2 linked regions of the Alkalihalophilus pseudofirmus genome follow. The protein of the gene in region 1 interacts with the protein of each later gene in a pairwise test. Links are inferred from orthologs where the notes say so. Each region holds a gene or a part of one and is shown on either strand. Other genes may lie near its edges. The genes, in order: eno and rpe.

Region 1 (3,145 bases):
GCGTTATTATGCGATGGACCGTGATCGTCGCTGGGACCGTGTTGAAAAGTCATATCGCGCAATGGTTTATGGCGAAGGACCAACTTATCAAGATCCGCTCGAGCTGTTAAAAGACAGCTATGAAAACGGAATCCATGATGAGTTCGTCATTCCATCTGTGATGACGAATGAAGACGGTACGCCAGTGGGTACGGTACAAGATGATGACGCGGTGATTTTCTTCAATTTCCGTCCGGATCGTGCGATTCAAATGTCACAAGTATTTACAAACGAAGACTTCCGTGGGTTTGAGCGTGGACCAGCTCATCCAACAGGCGTTCACTATGTGTGTATGACGCACTTTAGTGAGACAGTCGACGGCTATGTGGCGTTTAAACCAACAAACCTAGATAACACATTAGGTGAGGTATTAGCACAGCAAAACTACAAACAATTACGTATCGCCGAAACAGAAAAGTATCCACATGTGACATTTTTCTTCAGCGGCGGACGTGAGGAGCCATTTGAAGGAGAAGAACGTATTTTAATCGATTCTCCAAAAGTGGCAACGTATGACCTTCAGCCTGAAATGAGTGCCTATGAAGTAACGGACGCACTTCTAGCAGACATTGAAGCAGACAAGCACGATGCGATCATCCTTAACTTTGCAAACCCTGATATGGTTGGACACTCAGGCATGCTTGAGCCGACAATTAAGGCTGTAGAAACTGTGGATGAGTGCTTAGGTAAAATAGTCGATGCAATCATTGCTAAAGGCGGAGCGGCTGTCATTACTGCGGACCACGGTAATGCCGATGAAGTCATAACGCTTGATAATAAGCCAATGACTGCGCACACTACAAACCGAGTGCCTGTTATCGTCACACAAGAAGGTCTCACACTACGTGAAGATGGAATTTTAGCTGATTTAGCTCCTACAGTACTTGCCCTACTTGGCGGCTCTCAGCCAAACGAAATGACTGGAAAGAAACTATTTTAAATTTTAAGGAGTGACTACATTATGACAATGATTACAGATGTTTACGCACGCGAAGTCCTTGACTCACGTGGTAATCCTACAGTAGAAGTAGAAGTATATCTTGAGTCTGGTGCGATGGGCCGTGCGCTTGTACCAAGCGGTGCGTCTACTGGTGAATATGAAGCAGTAGAATTACGTGATGGCGGCGAGCGCTACATGGGTAAAGGAGTTATTCAAGCAGTTGATAACGTAAATGACGTTATTGCTCCTGAGCTTATTGGCTTTGACGCTCTAGATCAACTTGGTATCGACCAATTAATGATTGAGCTTGATGGTACGGAAAATAAATCTAAATTAGGCGCTAACGCAATTCTTGGTGTATCTATGGCTGTAGCTCATGCTGCTGCTGAAGCACTTGGTGTACCTTTATACGTATACCTTGGCGGATTCAACGCGAAGCAGCTTCCTGTTCCAATGATGAACATCATCAACGGTGGTGAGCACGCTGATAACAACGTTGATATTCAAGAATTCATGGTTATGCCAATCGGTGCTGAAAACTTCAAAGAAGCATTACGCATGGGTGCTGAAATCTTCCATAACCTAAAAGCTGTTCTTAAAGGCAAAGGCTACAACACAGCTGTAGGTGATGAGGGTGGATTTGCTCCTAACTTATCTTCAAATGAAGAAGCACTTTCAACAATCATTGAAGCAATCGAAAAAGCTGGTTACAAGCCAGGTGAAGAAGTGGTTCTTGCAATGGATGTTGCTGCTTCTGAAATCTACAACAAAGATGACGGTAAATACCATCTTTCTGGCGAAGGTAAAGTTCTTTCTTCAGAAGAAATGGTTTCATTCTATGAAGAGCTTGTTTCTAAATACCCAATCATCTCAATTGAAGATGGCTTAGACGAAAACGACTGGGATGGCTTCAAGCTGTTAACAGATCGTCTTGGCGGTAAAGTACAGCTTGTTGGTGACGATCTATTCGTTACAAACACAACAAAGCTTTCTGAAGGTATTGAAAAAGGGATTGGTAACTCAATCCTAATCAAAGTGAACCAAATTGGTACACTTACTGAGACATTTGAAGCAATCGAAATGGCGAAGCGTGCTGGTTACACAGCAGTTATCTCTCACCGTTCTGGTGAAACAGAAGATGCTACAATCGCTGACATCGCTGTTGCGACAAATGCTGGACAAATCAAAACAGGTGCACCTTCTCGTACAGACCGCGTAGCGAAGTACAATCAACTTCTACGCATCGAAGACGAGCTGGCTAACGTTGCTCAATACGGCGGCCGCAGTGCATTCTACAACTTAAAGAAGTAATAAATCGATGAAAAGGAGCGCATGACGATGCGCTTCTTTTTCTTTTGTAGATTACTTACCAATCTTGAAAAACAAGTACCTTAAACATGGGTTATAGCAAAGTCGTCGCTCCTGAAATATACTTCGCTTTCCGTGGGGAGCCAGTGAGCTTCCTCGGGCTTATGCCCTGTGGGATCTCACTCCTGCTCTAGGTGCCACTGGAGTCTCCGTATATTTCATCCGCTGGGTTACTGCTTTTTGTAATTATTATGTGGAGCGATTTAGTTATACTTTAAAAGCAATTAAACATAAAGTGCCTCAAACAAAGGTTATAGCAAAGTCGTCGCTCCTGAAATATGCTTCGCTTTCCGCGGTGAGCTGCTGAGCTTCCTCGGGCTTATGCCCTGTGGGATCTCAGCCCTGCTTTAGGCACCGCAGGAGTCTTCGCATATTTCATCCGCTGAGTTATTGCTTTCTCCCTGAATCGAGTGGATTGATGTAGTTAATAGGCTCAGTTCTATTCACTAAGTGCTACTTATATTGAGGGAGCACTATACAACCTTCTCGCTCTGTTGATTGGAGCGGAAATCAACAATTATGGCATGGAAAGCCTCAAGCGTAGAATTTACGAGGTAAAGTCCTTATTTTACGTCGCACATCCTTTATTTAGTTATTAATCGATTCTGTAAATAATGTTGTTACAACACTCTTATTTGTGGTAAAGTTATAGAAGCGCATATTGTGCTTGGAGGTGTAGAAGGGGTGCAAACGGTTGCTTTTGTTTTATTAATTATCGTCTCAATCGCGTTAATTGCGGTTGTTCTACTTCAATCTGGACGTAGTGCTGGTTTATCTGGTGCAATCTCTGGTGGAGCA
Region 2 (3,191 bases), 900 kb from region 1 along the record:
AAAAATATTCACGGAATCAACATCTAACCCTAACATTTGTTCTAACTGATACTTCACTTTCGTTTGGACATTGTAAGCTACTTCAGAAATTTTTGTACCATAGCTTACGATAATGTACATATCGATATGAATTTCCTCATCGATCTCACGAATTACCACACCGCGGCGAAAGTTTTCTTTTCCTAACAAATCAGTAATACCATCCTTGATTTGCTTTTGGGAAGCCATACCAACAATACCGTAACAATCGACTGCTGCTCCGCCAGCAATTGTAGCTACTACATCTTTAGAAACATCTACAACACCTAGTTGGGTTTTCATTTCAATGGACATAAATGATTCCTCCTTCTCGAATTCAAGACTTCGGTCATTATCGTCATTTTACTATACTCAAAGGGTTTTTTAAAGTTGTTTTAAAATAAGCGGGGCAAAGATACACTGTCAAGCAACTTTACTTGATAAACTTTCCGTGTAGCTATTGCATTCATATAGGGGCTGTGCTACTATAGTCAAGTATGATTTCTGTGGTCATCGCTATTGGTATAAGGAGGTGCAGATCATGGCTCGTAAATGTGCAATTACTGGAAAACAAGCAAAAAGCGGCAACAAGCGTTCTCACGCATTGAATAAAACAAAACGCCGTTGGGGTGTAAACGTACAAAAGGTTCGTATTTTAGTAGATGGTAAGCCTAAGCGTGTATATGTTTCTACTCGTGCGCTTAAGTCTGGTAAAGTTGAACGCGTATAATTTACTTCGTTACTAACAAAAAAGCACCGTATACACGGTGCTTTTTTGCATTTACCCCTTTTTGAATGAGTTCAGCATGGCCCTTACGAATCCACCTAAAAATTTGGGCAGTTTGATTGTGTAGAATTTCATAGCTCCTCCTCCTCAACGTAAAACCCATGAGTTAATGATAAAGAACTTTAGCTAGCGACCAGAGCGGGCGGTAGCAAAGCTTGCTTCACCCTTTCGATAAAAAGACTTGCAGTATAATAGAGAAAGGATAAAAACAACACTCTTTTCTACTAGTATATTCACAAGCTAAGAACTATACCTACTTTTTCCCGAGAATTCTCTAACCTTGTCTTCCTACCCTATACATATGCATTTTTTTACTAGATATGTCTTGGACTTTTTGAGTAAGTACACCTCTTTATCTGACCCTAAAGCACATAATACTTATATGCACTAGTTGACCCAACCGTTCCCTGCAATTAAAAAGAACCTAAGAAAACAAAAAAAACGTTAGTCGGATGACTAACGTTCACACAGATTAAGACCCTCTAATGTCAGCAATTGCCTTCGCACGGTCTTCTTTATTGTAAATAGCTGAACCAGCTACTAACACATTAGCACCAGCTTCCACGCATTGTTTAGCTGTTTCCGGATTCACTCCTCCGTCCACTTCAATCTCAACATCTAAGCCTTTTTCTTTAATGTAGGAAGAAGCTTCTTTAATTTTTGGCAGAACAGATGAAATGAAAGACTGGCCGCCGAAACCTGGATTTACGGTCATAAATAAAATCATATCCAGATCCTCCACTATTGGTTTAACCGCGTCAAACGGGGTATGAGGATTTAAAACGACTCCTGCCTTGCAGCCATTCTCTTTAATTAAGTGAATGGTTCTGTGAAGGTGCGGACACGCTTCTACATGCACGGTAATGATATCTGCACCTGATTTTGCAAACTGCGGGATATATTGATCAGGATTTTCGATCATTAAGTGAACATCTAACGGCAGTTTAGTAACGGGACGGATCGCATCCACAATTAAGGGACCGATCGTAATATTTGGAACAAAATGCCCGTCCATCACATCAACATGGATGTAATCGGCACCGCCTGCCTCTACTTCTTTAATATCTTCTCCAAGGGTAGCGAAATTAGCTGAAAGAATCGATGGTGCAATTTTAATCATGATCTAATACCTCCGTTTAGTGTTCTTAATTTCATCTAAAAAAACAAGATAATGCTCATAACGGCCGTTGTCAATTTCACCTTGCACAAGCGCTTCTTTTACTGCACATTTAGGTTCAGAGGTGTGCGTACAGCCCCGAAACTTGCATAGATTATGGACGCTTGCCATTTCAGGAAAACAGCTTGATAAGTCTTCAGGCTCCATTTCAATAAAATCAAGCGAGCTAAAGCCAGGGGTATCTGCAATTAATCCCCCGCCCACTGCTAATAATTCTACGTGTCTTGTTGTATGCTTGCCTCGACCTAGATGACTTGAAATTTGATTGGTTTCAATTTCTAGTTCCGGTTTTAGTACGTTTAGCAGAGAAGATTTACCTACTCCTGACTGACCCGCGATAACGGTGACTTGATCTTTGATACAAGATAGAATTTCTACCATTTCGTTCGTTTGATTTGATGATTGGTTTTGATTTGTTGTTAAAATGACGGTATACCCAATGGCTTCATATTGCTTTTGATATTCTTTTATTTCCGCTAGTTCATTTGGTAATAATAAATCGACCTTAGAAATAATAATAACCGGTTTGATATTGTTTGCTTCGATATGTACTAAAAAACGGTCGAGTAACAGCGGACTGAAGTCAGGTTCCTTCGCTGAAAAAACAAGCAATGCTTGATCGATATTAGAAATAGGCGGACGTACCAGTTCATTCTTTCGATCAAATACATCTAAAATATAACCATCTGTACGATTTTCTGCTTCAAATTCCACCTCATCTCCTACAAGCGGTTTAATCTTGCGCTTTCTAAAATTTCCACGACCTCTGCATTGGAATATTCCATCTTCATTTTGAACGTAATAAAAACCACTTAAGGCTTTTACAATCATACCAGTTGCCATGCATGACCTCCTTAATTTTCCCCAAAACAAGTAGAAAGAGCTTAGCTTACTCACTAAGCTCTCTTCTTTTAATTGAATGTATATTGCTTAGAACTATGAGCTTGGTTTCCGTTGACATAAACATCAAATGAACCTGGATATTCCTCACTTACCTCTAGAGGTATGGAATAGGTTTTCGGTTCGGTTATTGATTCCTCAACAAATACTTCATCAGCCCCATTTGTTGTCGCATCACGATATATGATGCGGATCTCATAACTATTACCGGCCTCTTGGTCCTCTTGCGATACGTCAACAGGCTGATTGACTTCATATTGTTTTGTTGCTGGTGTTTCTGGTTCAGGATCTGGCTCTTCGGTGCTTCCG

Evidence for each region.
Region 2: the proteins of eno (region 1) and rpe interact in binary tests that used the Escherichia coli proteins (3 or more experiments, as listed by UniProt). The link is inferred for Alkalihalophilus pseudofirmus from one-to-one orthologs.

Annotation. Positions count from the first base shown.
Region 1 is NZ_CP117835.1:3,529,708-3,532,852, reverse strand. The notes cover bases 333-3,145. They hold eno (phosphopyruvate hydratase), read left to right. Parts: upstream 333-1,000; coding sequence 1,001-2,290; downstream 2,291-3,145. Other genes in these bases: secG (preprotein translocase subunit SecG), read left to right, coding at 3,032-3,145; gpmI (2,3-bisphosphoglycerate-independent phosphoglycerate mutase), read left to right, coding at 333-979. Outside these bases: more of gpmI, read left to right, coding at 1-332. UniProt on the Escherichia coli protein: Catalyzes the reversible conversion of 2-phosphoglycerate (2-PG) into phosphoenolpyruvate (PEP). It is essential for the degradation of carbohydrates via glycolysis.
Region 2 is NZ_CP117835.1:2,631,707-2,634,897, forward strand. The notes cover bases 102-2,960. They hold rpe (ribulose-phosphate 3-epimerase), read right to left. Parts: upstream 1,926-2,960; coding sequence 1,278-1,925; downstream 102-1,277. Other genes in these bases: PQ478_RS14085 (Asp23/Gls24 family envelope stress response protein), read right to left, coding at 102-333; rpmB (50S ribosomal protein L28), read left to right, coding at 560-748; spoVM (stage V sporulation protein SpoVM), read right to left, coding at 800-880; rsgA (ribosome small subunit-dependent GTPase A), read right to left, coding at 1,929-2,825; pknB (Stk1 family PASTA domain-containing Ser/Thr kinase), read right to left, coding at 2,894-2,960. Also shown: more of PQ478_RS14085, read right to left, coding at 1-101; more of pknB, read right to left, coding at 2,961-3,191. UniProt on the Escherichia coli protein: Catalyzes the reversible epimerization of D-ribulose 5-phosphate to D-xylulose 5-phosphate.